Regions from separate parts of the Synechococcus sp. WH 8016 genome, predicted to be linked through region 3. Evidence: predicted binding sites of a transcription regulator. Region 3 holds the regulator's gene; each other region holds the start of a gene.
The links. The regulator NtcA, encoded in region 3, controls nitrogen genes in cyanobacteria. The targets are predictions, from matches to a motif close to GTANCNNNNGNTAC.
Positions count from the first base shown of each region.

Region 1: a site for NtcA is predicted at 3,307-3,320, ahead of queF (preQ(1) synthase). Genes of this name have one in related genera too.
Region 2: a site for NtcA is predicted at 3,589-3,602, ahead of urtA (urea ABC transporter substrate-binding protein). Genes of this name have one in related genera too.

Region 1 covers NZ_AGIK01000004.1:59,084-64,674, reverse strand. The annotation lists gene fumC (class II fumarate hydratase) at 1-23, opposite strand, end outside; gene SYN8016DRAFT_RS10340 (hypothetical protein) at 23-121, opposite strand; gene purB (adenylosuccinate lyase) at 126-1,421, opposite strand; gene SYN8016DRAFT_RS14585 (hypothetical protein) at 1,487-1,750, opposite strand; gene SYN8016DRAFT_RS10325 (TlyA family RNA methyltransferase) at 1,849-2,667, shown strand; gene SYN8016DRAFT_RS10320 (P-II family nitrogen regulator) at 2,656-2,994, opposite strand; gene SYN8016DRAFT_RS10315 (hypothetical protein) at 3,027-3,254, opposite strand; gene queF (preQ(1) synthase) at 3,405-3,815, shown strand; gene SYN8016DRAFT_RS10305 (cytochrome c biogenesis protein ResB) at 3,787-5,094, opposite strand; gene SYN8016DRAFT_RS10300 (cytochrome c biogenesis CcdA family protein) at 5,099-5,591, opposite strand, start outside.
Region 2 covers NZ_AGIK01000003.1:244,033-249,623, forward strand. The annotation lists gene urtC (urea ABC transporter permease subunit UrtC) at 1-969, opposite strand, end outside; gene SYN8016DRAFT_RS09750 (branched-chain amino acid ABC transporter permease) at 974-2,128, opposite strand; gene urtA (urea ABC transporter substrate-binding protein) at 2,220-3,515, opposite strand; gene ureG (urease accessory protein UreG) at 3,632-4,234, opposite strand; gene SYN8016DRAFT_RS09765 (urease accessory protein UreF) at 4,234-4,902, opposite strand; gene ureE (urease accessory protein UreE) at 4,899-5,366, opposite strand; gene SYN8016DRAFT_RS09775 (urease accessory protein UreD) at 5,476-5,591, shown strand, end outside.
Region 3 covers NZ_AGIK01000002.1:56,905-62,495, reverse strand. The annotation lists gene SYN8016DRAFT_RS07195 (alpha-mannosidase) at 1-877, shown strand, start outside; gene psbN (photosystem II reaction center protein PsbN) at 865-1,005, opposite strand; gene psbH (photosystem II reaction center phosphoprotein PsbH) at 1,092-1,298, shown strand; gene SYN8016DRAFT_RS07180 (TatA/E family twin arginine-targeting protein translocase) at 1,308-1,604, shown strand; gene pth (aminoacyl-tRNA hydrolase) at 1,609-2,232, shown strand; gene SYN8016DRAFT_RS07170 (DUF3146 family protein) at 2,232-2,489, shown strand; gene SYN8016DRAFT_RS07165 (hypothetical protein) at 2,467-2,919, opposite strand; gene SYN8016DRAFT_RS07160 (DUF3084 domain-containing protein) at 2,916-4,046, opposite strand; gene ntcA (global nitrogen regulator NtcA) at 4,098-4,832, opposite strand; gene rph (ribonuclease PH) at 4,910-5,591, opposite strand, start outside.

The DNA of each region.
Region 1 (5,591 bases), on a different contig from region 3:
TCAGTCCTAGTTGTTTGGGTCATCACTTGGCGTCAGGGCGAAGCACCAGCACGATGATGAGCAGCATCCCGCTGACGCTCACCACCACGTAAATCCAGTCGGCATAGGGCGTCCAGAACATTGACTCAGAGGCCGAGTCGATCCCAGACCACTCCCAGATTGGCCTGGTGCAGCTGGGTGCTGAAACACTCCGCCAATTGATCTGCGCTGAGCTTGTTGCTCACCTCGGGATCGCTTTGAAGGTTGGCGCGGAAGTCGCCACCGTTGGTGTTCCAGGCGCTGTGGGCGTTGCGCTGTACAACTTGATAAGCATCCTCCCGGCTCATTCCCCCATCCACGAGGGCGAGCAGGACCCGTTGGCTGAAGACCACGCCTCCGTAGACGTTCATGTTGCGGACCATGTTCTCTGGGTAAACCCCGAGGCCAGAGATGACGGCGGTCATCTCTCGCAGCATGAAGTGCAGGGTTGCAGAGCAGTCCGGCAGCATCATCCGCTCTGTTGAGCTGTGGCTGATGTCACGTTCGTGCCAGAGAGCCACGTTTTCCAGGGCAGCTACCACATAGCTGCGCAGCACGCGCGCTAACCCGCTGATCCGTTCGCTGCGAATCGGGTTGCGTTTGTGGGGCATGGCCGAGCTGCCTTTTTGCCCCTTAGCGAAGCTTTCTTCGACCTCCAGAACATCGGTGCGCTGCAGGTTGCGAATTTCGGTGGAGAAGCGATCGAGCGAGGCCCCAACCAGGGCCAGCACCTGCACGTAGTCCGCGTGGCGATCGCGAGAGATCACCTGGGTGCTCGCCGTGTCGGGAGTGAGGCCGAGAATGTCGCAGGTGATCTTCTCCACCTCTGGATCCGTATTGGCGTAGGTGCCCATCGCTCCGCTCACCTGGCCTACGGCCACATCACGCTCCAGGCGAGCCAAACGTTCACCATTGCGGCGGGTTTCAGCCAGCCAGCCAGCCAGCTTGAAGCCAAAGGTGATCGGTTCTCCATGGATCGCGTGGGAACGGCCGATCATCACGGTGGCTTTGTGTTCCACCGCCAGCTTGGCAATCGCGGCGTCCAAGGCGGCCAACTCTTGGCGCAGGAGAGCGACGGAGGCTTTCAACTGCAGCGCCAGGCCCGTATCGAGGACGTCGCTACTGGTCATGCCGACGTGGATGTAACGCCCGGCATCGCCAACGTGCTCGTTCACATTGGTCAAGAAGGCGATCACGTCATGGCGAACCTCGGCCTCGATCTCAAGGATCCGCTCCGGTTCAAACGCCGACTGTTCGCGAATCGTTTGCATCGCGTCCTTGGGGACACGACCAAGCCTGCAGTTGGCCTCACAGGCTGCAACCTCAACATCCAGCCAACTTTGGTATTTGGCCCGGTCTGTCCAGATCTCGCCCATCTCGGGCAGGGTGTATCTCTCGATCAAGGGCCAGCGCGTGGCGACAACTCAACCAATGTATGGCGCTGAAGGCTGGGATATGGCGTGTGGCGTTAAGCAGAGGTGAGGCGGCGATGCTCCACTTCCCACTGAACGTTCTGTCCCCAGGCTTGCTGACGGACCCAGCACAGGCCTCCCCGACATTCGATCACTTGAAAGGGGGGGAGATCCTTGGGGTGGTTATCGAGGGTGACAAATGAGCCTGGAGCCAAGAGTTCGAGGACGCGGTTCGAAGCCCCCCTGGACTTGCGACAGAATCTGGCCCGAAGGGATGGGCGGCGTCCGCTTTTGATATTGAAGACGTTGTTGGCTGACACGGACTTGCGTGCGGCTTGCGAAGATCTTCAGGGAGGTCTGCGGAACTCGGGGAGGAACTCCGGTATTTGTTTCGGTTTCACGGTGCTTTCATGTCGAAATGGCTCGTAAACAGCGTTTAGATCTCCACATGCTGACGTTGGGTTTGGCGGCATCTCGTCAGCAAGCGCAACAACTCATTCGCGCCGGCAAGGTCAGAGACCATCGCGGCCAGCTGCTCGATAAACCAGGTCACACGGTTTTGCTCGATCTTGCGTTGATCGTGGAGCAGCCTCCTCGGTTTGTGTCGAGAGGGGGTGAAAAGTTGCTGGCAGCGTTGGAGGCTTTCCCTGTCGAGGTGGAGGGGCGCACCTGCCTTGATGGAGGAATTTCGACGGGTGGCTTCACCGATTGTTTACTGCAACATGGTGCCCGTCAGGTGTATGGCATCGACGTTGGCTATGGCCAGACGGCCTGGAGTTTGCGCACGGATGAAAGGGTTGTGCTCAGGGAGCGCACCAATTTGCGCCGATTGAGCGCAGCTGAGCTGTACGGGCCTGATGACGTTCTTCCCACCCTGGCTGTCGCAGATGTGTCGTTTATTTCTTTGGCACTCGTGCTTCCGGCGATTCGCGCCTTGTTGGAACCGCAGGGAAGCGAAGCCTTGGTGTTGGTTAAGCCTCAGTTTGAGGTGGGACGCGAACGGGTGGGGAAAGGCGGAGTGGTGCGAGATGGTTTGGCTCACAGGGATGCAATTTCATCAGTGATCTCCGCGGCACACTCCCAGGGCTGGAATGCCCAGGGAGTTGTGGGGTCTCCGATTACCGGTCCAGCCGGCAACCACGAGTACTTGTTGTGGTTAGGCGAGCATGATCAAGACCACCTCTCTGATGAAGTGGTTCGGAAGGTGGTTCAGGAGACCCTGCAATCAGAGGGCTGAACTGTCGCGATCGCCTGTGCGAATGCGCACCACGGTTTCGACTGGGGAGACAAAAATCTTGCCATCGCCGATCTCGCCTGTTTTTGCTGCTTCTGCAATGGCGTTGATCACATCATCGACGCGGTCATCGTCGATCACCACCTCAACTTTCAGCTTCTGCAGAAACTCAACAGTGAATTCAGAACCGCGATAGCGCTCCACTTGCCTCTTCTGACGACCGAATCCGCGCACTTCGCTCACGGTCATGCCGACGATGCCGGCATTAACCAAAGCCAACTTGACATCTTCAAGCTTGAAGGGACGGATGATGGCTTCGACCTTTTTCATGGAATTGTTGAGTAATCGATCTTTCGAGTGTGTCAGGAATTGAGCTGAGATGACAGGGCCGGAAGAGGAGAAAGGTTCAATCCGGCGTTCGAAGCGTCCTCAATCAGCTCATCGACATTGGCTGGGCTCAGCGTGGCAAGGCCCTCAGCCAGAAGCTCCCAATGGGACTTTTCAAAATGCGTTTGGAGCCAGAGCATGCCGTGGACACTCTCAGGCTGGAGTCGGAAGGCCTGTCCTTCGCTAATCAGTCTGAGATCCATCGCATACACATCCATTTGAGAACCATTAGGCCTGCATTTCGGCCTGTGGGTTGTACGCGTTGATACCAAATCAAACAGCACAGAGGTCCACGCAGCGGTTGTGGATGGCTGGCTTTAAGGTCGAGCGCTGAAGATTTCCGTATTCGTTTTATGAGCAACCCCGGCACTGAGCTCACCAAAACTCCGCTGTATGGCGAAAGGGCTATTGCAGATGCCGAGTTGATCTGTTTCGACAACCCAAGGCCTGGGCGCCCCTATGAGGTGTCGATCGAATTGCCAGAATTTACCTGCCTCTGCCCGTTCTCTGGTTACCCGGATTTCGCTGTGTTGCGCTTGATTTATCAGCCGGGACCTCGGGTGGTCGAGCTGAAAGCGATCAAGTTGTACGTCAATCATTACCGCAACACTTCGATCTCTCATGAAGAGGTGGCGAACAAAATTCTTGATGATCTCGTTACGGCCTGTGCCCCTGTATGGATGGAGCTAGAAGCTGATTTCAACCCTCGTGGCAACGTTCACACGGTTGTGAGGGTCAGTCATGGGAGCCGTCAACCCTGCTGATCAGGACTGGTAATTCAGCCGCGAAGCCAGCGAGATTGCGATTGCATAGTCCGCCGATGTGCAGCTTTCTGTGGGATGGCTGCAAGGTTTCTGGGTCAAGCACGGCCCAGAGTTGTCGGGTTGCGATCAAGCTGAGCCCTCCGCCAAGCAGTGTGATCGCAAAGCCTGCATAAACCAGTGGGACGCCAGGGTCACGCTTAAGGAGCAGTCCGCTGGCGGGCATGATGTCGGCCACCCTCAGGGGCAATCCTTTGATTTCAGTGGATGCTCCGCCAGGTCGCAGGTTGCCGAGCAGCGATCCGTCGGCATCGAACACCTGAACAGGGCCTTGTTCGCTGCTTGTGCTCATCAGCACTGGCTCAGATCCATCCGGCCGTGTGGGAAGCACCAGACCCCAAATTTGTTCACCGAGTTCGGGAAAACTCCGAAGAGGTAATTGCAATTCAGGGCTCTTACCAATTTGCACGGTGATCGCAGCCAGCGACCAATCCGCTTGATAGACCGTCATCCCTCGATAGCGGAGTGGATGATTCACGCTGATCATGCGCTGCTCTGAGGGGCCTCCTGGCGGATCGAGCCTCAGCGTTGAGCGAAATTGTTCTGTGCGTCCTGCTGGATCACGCTCAATCGCGAAGCGCTCGAGGGTGAGCGAGAGCCTGTTGTTTCCAGACGGGTCTAGAAGATCGAGAGCTCGGCCAGGGGCAAGGAAGCGTTCCAAGCGATTTCCAGCCAGTGCTCCCCATGCAGCCCCGATAAGCAGCAGGACCAAGCCGGTGTGAACCAACAGGGGGCCTACCTTGCCAATTACGCCGCGCCGCGCCGCAAGGCGATCCTCATGCCTCTGGACCGCCCAGCCTTGCTGCTGGAGGTGGGAACTCAGCGCGTCTAGGGCCGATGCACCGTTGGAACAGCGAATTGATTCGGCCAGTGCCAACTTGCTCAGCTGCCTGGGTTGGCGATAGTCAATCCAGCGCATTGTGGCGAGCAGCGCTGGCCATTGACGACGCCAGCTGCAGAGGATCAAGGCCAACCCCAGCCAAGCCAAAAGGCTTAAAAACCACACGCTGGAATAGATGCTGTCCAGCTGCAGTTGCAACATCTGCTCGCCGTTGATCAATCCGAGCCATGGGTCCGCATTGAAACGCTCGAGATACAAATCAGGCGCTTCGTTCTGCGGAAGAATGGTCCCAAGGGCACTGGCTCCTGCAATGAGCAGAAGGAGCAGGATCGCCAAACGAAGATCGGAGAGCAGCGCGAAGAGTCGGCGAAGTGCAGGCATCGGATCAGGTCAATCTCGCTAACAAGGTGAGAGTGCCTGTGGCAAGAAGGATCACGCCACTGATCGGTGGAACCCACCGGCCGATGGGACGTAACGCCAGCAAGCGCGGCAGGGAGGCTGCCAAGTTGCCCGCAAGCAGGAGAGGCAGCACTTGACCTATCCCAAAGCTTGTCAGCATCAGTACGCCGAGAAGGGGGCGACCCGTGCTGGCAATCCAGCCGAGCAGGACGGCGAGTACGGGGGTTGTGCAGGGTGAAGCAGCAAGCCCAAATGCCAACCCGGCTGCCACCGGGGCAAGCGGAGCGGGCACCCTGCTGGTCCAACGCATCGGGTCCGGCCCGGCTGGAAGGGGAATTCGAACCACTCCAAGCAGATTGAGTCCCATCACCACTGCCAACGCCGCAACAAGGGTTGGGATCAAACCGGGAACTTGACCGTAAATGCGGCCGAGCAAACCACTCAGGCTTCCCAGCACGACCAGGGCGCCAACGATGCCA
Region 2 (5,591 bases), on a different contig from region 3:
TTGAATGAAAAGCCAAGTTTCCGGTAAGGCTTCACTTACCAAACTTTTGGCATACATGATTACAACGGATCCCAAAATCGCTCCTACCAATGTTCCACGACCACCAACAGCAACCCAAATCACCATTTCGATCGAAAAGGGAACAGTCATGAACTGGGGGGAAACAATTCCAGATTGCACTGTATAGAGCGCTCCACCGATACCCGCCAAGCCCCCAGCGATTGCGAACACGATTGTTTTAAACAATGTTGGGTTATACCCAGCAAAGCGAAGTCTGGGCTCATCATCGCGGATCGCAATCAGAACATTTCCAAAACGACCACGCACAACCCATCGTAAAAACATCCAGACGATGATCACAACAACAGCCGTCACCCAAAAGAAGCCTCGCTGCATCTCTGGCGATCCCAACTCGAGCTGACCAAACAGCACAGTGACATCTGTTTTCAAACCGTTGGTGCCATTAATTAGCTTTTGCTGTCCATTGAAGAAATTGAAAAAAACCAAGAGAGCGGCTTGGGTCAGAATCGAAAAATAAACACCCTTAATTCGATTACGGAACACTAAATTCCCTAACACAGCTGCAAGCAAAGCAGGGATCAGCCAAATTGCGATGAGCGTAAAGAGAGGCGAGCGAAAAGGCTCCCAGAACAATGGCAACCGATCAACCCCATACAGACTGAAAAATTCAGGAATGGAGTTGGGCATATCAATAGAACTCCTGAGTTGGAGATACATCGCAGCGGCATAACCTCCAAGAGCAAAGAAAATTCCCTGCCCGAGGCTGAGAAGACCGGTAAAGCCCCAAATCAAATCAATCCCAAGCGCCACGATCGCTAGAGATAAAAACCGACCCAAAAGGTTAAGGCGGAACACAGGCAGAACCGATGGAGCAGCAACGATTACCGCGATGATCACCACCCAAAGAGTGACCGAGAGCCAGGTGCGCTGTTGAAACGAACGAAACATCTGATCAAGCCTCAACCATTCGGCCTTTTTGCGGAAACAGGCCTGCAGGACGGAACTGAAGGAAAACCACAATCAGGGCAAAAGCCATCACCTGAGCCATGCTCGTAGTCGCAAAAAATTCAACCCCGCCAGCCAGTGGCTCAGGCATGTCTGGCCAAATCGTGAGCAGGCGACCTGCTCCAATTAGATCGGTTAATAAGCCAATCGCAAAGGAAGCCAACACGGTGCCGAGAAGATTGCCAACACCACCGAGCACCACCACCATGAAACAGCCCACGATGTAAGAGGTTCCAACGTTGGGACCCACCGAACCCAACAACGACACAGCAACGCCAGCCACCCCCGCCAAACCAGAACCGATCCCAAAGGTAAGGACGTCAACGGTGTCAGTCGGAATGCCGAGGCAATCGCTCATCGAACGATTCTGCGTGACTGCCCTAATCCGAATACCCCAAACACTGCGGTTGAGGAACCAGATCACCCCAACAACGGCGATCAACGTCATCACAATGATCACAAGGCGTGGGACAGGAAACGTGAGATCCATCCATTCGAGACCACCGCGCATCCACTTCGGAGCGGTGACATCCACATTGCGGGATGTTGCCTTAGCAATACGGCTAATTTGCGAGGCCAATCCACCCGCAAATAACACACCAATGAAAGCAGAAACAGCCCAACCACCTAGTCGCACAAACCGAGATTGACGACCCTCCAATAAGGTCTTCGGAAGAAACAACGGAACACTGAATCCGAGCACTAGAAACACAACCATTCCTGCCGCATAGGCAAGCGGAACGCTGCGCACAAACTGCTGGAGAATCAAACTGACACCCCACGTAGCAAGCAGAGTCTCCAGTGGACTCCCATATAGACGTCGTATTACTGTGCGTTCAAGCAAAATACCAACAACACCACTCACAACGAAGGCGCATGGAATAGCAACCAATACGTAGGCGTTGTAAATAGGCGCAAGAAGGGGAAGTTTGAAAATGAGCTGTACCACATAGGTGGTATAGGCACCAAGCATAATTAATTCGCCGTGAGCGAGATTAATCACACCCATCAAGCCAAACACAATGGCCAGTCCAAGGGCGGCCATCAGCAACACAGAGCCGATGGCCACACCGTTGAACAAACTTTCGAAAAGCAGTTGCACGGGGGGTGTCTAGTAAGCGAAAAAAATGAAAAGAGGAGCCCCCAAGGGACCCCTCCAAAAGCAAGCCATCAGTCGATGGAGCTATTCATGATCAGAGCTTGTACTTCTCTCCCTTACTGGGATCAGACCAATCGCAAGCAAAGCCCTTCGATGTGGGCTCAAACTGGTTCCAAGTCTGAGGATCAATTGGGCTGTCCGACTCTTCTACGATTTCGAACTGACCATCTGCAGTAATCGCTCCGATCCGAACGATTTGAGAGATGTGATGGTTAGGACGAACCTCAATTGGGCCTTGAGGAGCATCGAACTTGATACCAATCAGGGCTTCACGTACTTTGTCGTCATCAAAAGTACCGGCTTTTTCAACAGCCATCTTCCAGAGGTACACCATATTGTATGCAGACTCTTGAGGGTCAGCGACAACACGGTCAGCTCCATACTTGGCCTTGAAGTCAGCAGCAAACTTCTTGGATGCCGGCGTATCAATGGACATCATGTAGTTCCAAGCGCCGTAATGACCTTCAAGGAACTCGGGTCCAATTGTGCTGATTTCTTCTTCAGCAATGGAATAGCTCATCACATAATAACCATTTTCAGGAGTAATTCCGGCATCCTGAATTTGCTTGAAGAAAGCAACATTTTGGTCACCATTGAGGGTGTTGATAATCACACCGCCATCAGGCAAAGCCTTTTTAATCTTGGCAATGATCGGAGCAACTTCTGTATTGCCAAGAGGCAAATAATCTTCACCAACAACTTCTCCACCCAGAGACTTCACCTGCTCCTTCGTGATGGTGTTAGACGTACGAGGGAACACGTAGTCAGATCCCACTAAATAGAAGGGCTTGCCTGCAGCTGGCGACTTCTCGAACATAAAGCTGGTCGCTGGCTCAGACTGCTGGTTAGGAGTCGCGCCGGTATAGAAGATATTTTTCGAACACTCTTGGCCTTCGTACTGAATCGGGTAATAGAGGAAAGCATCTTTCGATTCGTACACCGGAAGCATTGCCTTACGGCTAGCAGAGGTCCAACCGCCGAACACAACAGGAACTTTGTCCTGATCGATGAGTTTTTTGGACTTCTCAGCAAACGTGGGCCAATCGGAGGCACCGTCTTCAACGATGTAATCAATTTTGTACTTCTTACCATCTACCTCAACACCACCGGCAGCATTAATTTCATCAATGGCCATTTTTTCTGTATCCACCAAGGTGGACTCAGAGATGGCCATCGTGCCAGTCAGAGAGTGAAGAATGCCAACGGTAACGCTGTCGTCAAACTCAACGTTGGAGGCTTTCTCATCGCCACCACCACAAGCTGTGACGGCCAGACCCAGCGACGCTGCGGCCATGCCGGCAAAGAGACGCTTGGACAATGATGAACTCATGAGTATCAAAACAAGAGGAACGACGTTTCAACGCCGGAGTTCGAAAGGTACCGATCTGAAGAAAGAAGCTCCTGTATCAACAAAGACTATTTGCCAATCGGCAGACCAAATACGCGTCAATTTGGTATCTGTTGCAACACAAAGGCTTCCACAAGATCGAGTCCTTCCCCATTTCGAAGGTTGGTAAAGCACCAGGGTCGATCCCGCCGCATCCTCAACGTGTCCTGTTCCATCACGGCTAAGTCAGCACCAACAAGGGGAGCCAGATCAATCTTGTTAATCACCAATAAATCGGATCGTGTAATGCCAGGACCGCCTTTGCGAGGAATCTTGTCCCCAGCCGCTACATCAATCACATAAATACAAAGGTCGACTAATTCGGGGCTAAAACTGGCCGCAAGATTGTCACCTCCGCTCTCCACCATCACCAAATCAAGCCCTGGGAACTGACATTCCAGTTCACCCACAGCCGCTCGGTTGATGGAGCAGTCTTCTCGAATCGCCGTATGCGGGCACCCTCCGGTTTCAACCCCACGGATGCGCTCAGGCTCTAAGGCACCTGAACGCGTCAGGAATTGGGCATCCTCTTGGGTGTAAATGTCATTGGTCACAACCGCCAATTGCAGGCGGTTGCGCAATCTCCTGCACAGCGCTTCCACGAGCGCTGTCTTGCCTGAGCCCACCGGCCCGGCGATGCCAAGCCTGAGTTTGCTGCTCATCAGCTCCGGAACAAACGTGAATACAACTCAGCATGCGCCAACTGGGCCAACCCCGCACCAGCACCACCACACCAAAGGGTGTACGGGTCTTGATCTTTCAAAACAGATGCCTGTTCACGAATCATCGGCAACAGCTGCTGCTGGATCCGTTGAGCCGTAGTGGGACCCAGCGGCACCAAGCGAACCGCTGCACTGAGCTGATTCGCAACCCAACCGTAGAGATAACCCTCCACCATCTCCAACTCAGAAATCTTCAACGACAAAGCAGCCCAAGCCCAGGCCGCCGGCCAAGCCAGCACCACCGGCTGAGGCAATGGATGTCCAAGATCAACCATCAATTGCAGCAAAGAACCGCCCATCTGTCCTTGCTGGGCACGCACCTCAGCCGACTCCCTCAAAGCCAACAACCACCCATCCAAAGACATCAACTCGCTGGGCATCTCTGACCTTTCTTGCTCCCAGTGTTGAAGCTGGACGCGCAATGGATTTAACGCCGCAGCCTCCAACCTCAGGGCACCCCTTTGAAGCTCCGCTTCAATCCAATGTTGGAGATCTAATTCATCAATCAATGAACCATTCTGGATCAAAACTTCAAGACCCTCGGAATAGCTAAAAGCGCCAACGGGCAAGGCAGGACTCACCAACTGCAGCAATGCAAGCGATGTCATGCGTGCTGATGGCCGATGTAAGCACCGCCTTCTGGCATGAAGGGACGGCAACACCGTGTCACCTTCAATCCGCGACCGTTAAGCATGGTGGCGAGGACGGAGTCGTTGAGCAACAACAGCTCATGCTCATGCAACTCAAGAGCCACATGACGATTTCCTAGGTGATAAGCAGCTTCAAGCAATGCAAGCGGCGTTGCTGCCTCCACTCGCAACAACTCCTCAGGAGCCGCAGTCACCAGCACATGCACCTGATGATGCGCATCGGTGAGGCGATCACCTGGTGTTAACGGGCGCTCACGCGGCAGCTGCAACAACACGTCTCGACCACACACTGTGCGACGACGTCCGCGCAGCACCGTGCGCTGATCCGCACTCAGCGGCAACTCCATGGCCGCCGGGGTGGCGTCCGGCAATGGCTCCTCAGACAAGAGGCGATGGTCCAACACGATCAAGCCAACATCCAAGGGTTCAGACAGCCAAAGAGATCACACAACAAAGACTGCCCAAACAGCACACTTTTATTTGGTAGTGCTTGCTACAGAGCTAAGCAGAGTTGGCGTCGAGCGTGCGTAGATGCATCGACTTGACCCATGGCACGGCACCTGCAACCTGCTGTTTGCTGAAGGCCGCAGCGGCAGTCAATTTCAGGGGGGCTGCACCGCGCCCCTTAAGTTAATGCGCGCCGGGCG
Region 3 (5,591 bases):
TCGAGGGGAGTTTTGGGATGCTTGGGATCTTGCCGCTGATTACCGCCAACATGCGCTGCCGATGGCCGAACGCTGGTCGGCAGAATTGGTGGAGTCGGGCCCTCTCACCGCCCGAATGGTGCTGCGCACGATGGCTGGGCTGAGCAAGGTGCGCTTGGACCTCATGCTGCAAGCCGATTCCCCCTGGCTCGAGGCCCAGCTCAGTGTCCAATGGCAGCAGACCCATGAATTGCTGAGATTGGAAGTGCCGTTGAAGAGGCCTGCGGTGCGTTGGGCGGCCGATACGAGTGGTGGAGTGATCGAGCGACCAGCACAAGCGTGCACTTCCTTTGAAAAGGAGCGTTGGGAATTGCCTGTGATTTCATGGCTGGCCGCTGAAGCGGAGGCTCCTGGGGGTGGGATGGCTGTCTTGCTGGATGGCCCCCAGGGGGTCGATGCCAGCGATCACCATTTAGGGGTGTCGCTGCTTCGAGGTCCAACCTGGCCGGATCCCTCTGCGGATCACGGATGGCATCGGCACCGCTTGGCCTTGATGCCAGCGGTGCTCGGTTGGAACCGCAGTGGTGTGCCCCAGGCAGCGATCCGATTTAGGGAGCCGGGTTGGCTGGGTCCTGTTGCGCTGGATCATCGCTGGCAAGGGCTTCCCGCTTTGCCCATCGGTCTGGTGCCGATTTCAGTGCGATCAGCCCAGGGTGACGGACTCAGCGATCAGGCCGTTGAAATTGAGTTGCTCAATGCCGGTCCAGCGCGCCAGCGATGGTTGCCGGGGAGCGATTGGACGCTGAGCGGCGTCGAGTTGAACGAGCGAAAGACGGTCTGGGAAGTTCAACCTGGTCAGCTCATCAGCTTGGTTTTGGAGCGCGTTCAATCCTCGTGATCATCAAACGGATCGTCGAGGTTTTTGGATGGCGGTCCAAAGGCGGTGTAGACCCCCAACCCTGTTAACCCAAGCAGGGCCGCCAGCACCGCAATCGCCACTGACATGGCCGGGGACGAACTTTCCATCACAACTCTCCACAGGATCGACGCCTTTACGGGTCGTAGCCCCTACAGTATCGAGACTTAATTCCACCCGAGACTTCAGCGCTGCCATGGCTCAACGCACCCGTCTGGGAGATTTGCTCCGCCCCCTTAATTCGGAATACGGCAAGGTTGTCCCTGGTTGGGGAACAACACCAGTGATGGGCATCTTTATGGCCCTCTTCCTTGTGTTCTTGCTGATCATTCTCCAGCTGTACAACAAGTCGCTGATCCTCGAAGGAATCAATGTCAACTGGAACGGCTTGGGCCTCGGCTGATCTCAGCGAATGAATGTTTTCGGCATTGGCCTGCCAGAGATGGCCGTCATCGCGGCGGTCGCTCTTTTGGTGTTTGGCCCTAAACGGCTTCCCGAGTTCGGTCGCACCTTGGGAAAAACTTTGAAGGGTTTTCAATCGGCCTCCAAAGAGTTTGAGCGCGAAATTAATAAGGCCATGGCCGACCCTGAACCTGTGGCAGATCAGGCGAAAGCGGTTGATCAGGCAACAGTTTTAGAGGCATCCGTAGAGGCCGCTGTTACGCCTGCGGTTGCGCCAAAATCAGAGCCGACACCCCCCTCCGATTGATTTGATGAATCGCGGTGATCTCCGCTTGGTGGTGGGGTTGGGGAATCCAGGCAATCGTTATGCCAACACCCGTCATAACGTGGGCTTCATGGCCTTGGAGCGGCTGGTCTCTCGCGAGGGTGGTGCTTTTCGTTCGACGCCCAAGCTCCAAGGTCAGCTTGCTGATCTGGGCTCGGGAGAGCGGCGATTGCGCTTGTTGATGCCCCAAACGTTCATGAACGACAGCGGCCGCTCGATTCGGGCTGCGCTCGATTGGTTCGGGTTTGAGCTCCATCAGCTATTGGTGCTCGTGGACGATATGGATCTGCCGCTTGGTCGTTTGCGTTTACGCGCCCGCGGCTCTGCTGGTGGCCACAACGGCCTGAAAAGCACCATCCAGCATCTCGGCACCCAGGATTTTGCGCGTCTGCGGATAGGCATCGGTGCACCCGGGCAAAATCCCAGTGAGCGCAAGGCGCGAACGGTGTCGCACGTCCTGGGAAGTTTCAGTCGTGAGGAGGAGCCCCTGCTCGACAAGGTGCTGGTGGAGGTGGTCGATGGTTTGGAGCGGATTCAGCGGCAAGGTCTCGACCTCGCCGGCAATCACATCAATGGGCTTCAGTTGGCTCCCACCAACCCTGAGGCGTGATGGCAGCGCTCCCCGTTACCACCGCCCACTTACGGGTTCAACGCCAGAGTTTTGCAGATCAATGTTTGGAGGGAGACGTCCAGGCCGGAGGCTTCAATTGGCAGTTCAGCTGGTTTTTTGATCGTGGCGAGTTGAGTGTGGAGCCGTCCTTGGGGCGCGCGTTGATTCAAGACGCGCTGCTTCGCTTTCTTGTGAAATCTGACTATGACCTGGAACCGGGAGGGGACTACACCTTCACCGTGAGAGCCCGGTTCTGAGGGGATCGGGACCCGGCCATTGCAATGGTCGATCGAGATAGTCCTCGAGGATGACGAGCGCGGCGATGGCATCAAGATCGCCCGATGGGATGCGTAGGCCTTTGGGAAGCAAGCGTTTCCAGCCCCGTGCCGGCCATAACTGCCAGTAACGCTCTCTGGCTCGAAGGGTGGTTCCCGTTTCGTCGACGACGCGGATCGGCAGGCTTGCAGGCAGTTGTTGTTGCCAGATCATGCTGCTGGTGCCATCCCCGATCACCAGTTCAGCAATCTGGGCGGTGTCCCCCTGAGCGTCCGCCATCCAGACGCGAAGCTGATCAAGGACTTGAGCGCTGGGGGTCACCATCCCTTGAAGCACGGTGTTCGTGGCGGTGTCTGCGAGGAGCAATCCGCATTTGCTTCGGCCAGGATCCATGGCGACAACGCGAGTCATCGGCTGAGACGCAGCTGGATGGCGATGGGATCTGCTGTTTCGCTGCGGCGTAACGCCACCGCTTCCAGCCCCGCGAGTCCTCCGTTGCGGTCGATCAGCTCTTGGCCAAGCGCATTGATGGCATTGCCATCAAACTGCAATCCCTTGCTGAGAGAACCGCGTCTTTGCACCTCGGCCAATGTGGAGGCGAGGAGAAGGTTCAGCCGATTGCGTACGGCTTCAGGGTCGCGTTCATTGCTCGCCAGGGTGGTGCGTGCCAAGACCTCACCCTCCCTGGTCACCGTGACATTGGGAAGCACTTCAGGGAAGGCGTAGACAACGGTTTCGCCCAGCAGCACATTGGCGGCTGAACGGATGTTCACAACCCAGGTGCCAGGTTTGCGAATCGTTTGTTCCAAGCGCTTGATGTCAGGCCTCGGAACCAGCAGGATCTGACGCTTTGCCGGTTGGCCAGGCAGGACCTGTTGATAGGCCTGAAGATTGGCGTCTCGGAGCAACTGATCGATCACCGTTTTTGCCTGATCGGGGCGTTCGAGTTTCAGGGTCACGGTGGCAAGCGGCTGCCCGCTGCTGATGGCGACGTTGCCGCGCCGCAGCGCGAGGAGCGTGTCTTCCAGTTGATTGAGTTCTTTCTCGCCATCGCGAATTTGCGTGCGCACGGCAGAGAGTTCCTGTTCGGTGCGTTGGATCTCGATATCTTTGGCATCTACGTCTTGGCTCAAGCGCTGTCGCTCCGCTTCCAAGGATCGGGTTTGTTCCTGGAGGGGCTTGAGGGTGCGACGCAGTTCTGCCGCGCGTTCTTGGGCCGTTGTGAGCTCCTTGCTAGCTTGCTCCTGAGCGCTTTTGCTGGTTTTGAGATCGGCGCGACTGCTCCTTAATTTGGCTTCGAGAGCATTCAGTTCAAACAGCCCGACCCTGAGTTGCCGACTGACCAAGAGCAGGAGTCCAAGGGAAAGCGCACTAATTAGACTGCCGGTCAACACCGTGATCACCACGGCTGTGCGCTTGGGACGCAGTCCAAGCAAGCTCAGCCGAGCTTTCCCCACGCGAGAGCCAAGGCGGTCCCCCAGGGTTGAGAGCACGCCTCCAAGCACAAGCAGGGCGAGAAGTAGAAACCAGCCGGTCACGGAAAATGAAGGATCAGAGTTCGGATGGGAGCTCCATCTTCACCTGCATGGTCAGCTGAACCGCTTGGCGAGAGCGATTGGATCGAGAACAGTGATCTTTTTGCGATCGATATCGACAAGGCTCGATGACTTGAGGTCCCCCAGGAGACGCGTGATCGTGACGCGTGTGGACCCGATCGCCTCGGCAATGGCTTGGTGAGAAAGGCGTAAATCGATGGTGATCCCCCGTTGACCAGGCACACCGAAATCTCGACAAAGCACCAGCAGAAAGCTCACCAGCCGAGATGACATGTCTCGATGGGTGAGGGTTTCGATCATCGTTTCAGTCTGGAGAATCCTGCTGGACAGCCCCTGCAACAACAGCAATCCCACACTGGTGTCGTCTTCAATGGCCTGCCGCACGGATGTGGCTGGAGCCGTCACCATCTCCACCCTTGTGAAAGCGATTGAGTGATAAAAGCGATCGGAGCGGTGACCTGTCAGCAACGACAGAACGCCAAACAAACTGTTTTCTCGCAACAGGGCAACAGTGATTTCCTCGCCGGATTCATAAACCCTGGAGAGGCGGACGGCACCTCGACGAATCAGATAAACCTTTTCAGCGGGGTCGCCGGGGAAAAAGATGGTTTTCCCGCGCTCCACCATCTCGGTATTAGCACCATCGAGACCACGAATGACATCTTGAAGGGTGCGGGTGGCTGGAGCCGTGGGAGTTCCGAAATTCGAGCCCACCGGGCGGATGGTGGGAGGGGCGTATCGGCTGAAGCCGCGGCTGACTTCGGCCATGGTTTCTACTCGTGTATTGGGATGTTATGGATCAGCACCCCCTGTTCATGTAGCAAGGAACACGAAACCCCGCATTTTCACCTAGTGGAAAGAGCCGAATTCTGATCCTGCATGATTTGCTTGAGCCCAGGCTCGGCAAGGTCCAGTAGGTCATTGAGCTGGTGACGACTAAAGGGAGCGCCTTCCGCCGTTCCCTGCAGCTCCAGCAGATGCCCCTCTCCGTTCATCACGACATTGAGATCCACATCGGCTTGGCTGTCTTCGCTGTAGTCGAGATCGAGCAGGGGGCGATTGTGAATCACACCCACGGAGACGGCTGCCACCTGGGATTGGACAGGGTTGCTGGTGAGGACCCCTTGTTGAACCAGTCGCTCACAGGCCCGCTGAAGGGCGACCCAAGATCCGCTGATCGCGGCGGTGCGGGTGCCCGCGTCCGCCTGAATCACATCACAATCGATTTTCAACGTGTTTTCGCCGAGAGCCTGCATGTCGATGGCTGCGCGCAGGCTGCGGCCAATCAGACGCTGAATCTCCTGGGTGCGTCCGCTCAGTTTGAGGAGTTCACGGTTCTGTCGCTCTGGAGTGGATCCAGGCAGGAGTCGGTATTCGGCACTGAGCCACCCCTGGCCTTGATCTTTGCGCCAGCGAGGCACGCCTTCTTGATGACAAACGCTGCAAAGAACGGCGGTGCGTCCGCTGTGGATGATCACTGAACTCAGGGCAAATCCCATCGGATCCCAGCTGATCGAGAAGGGGCGA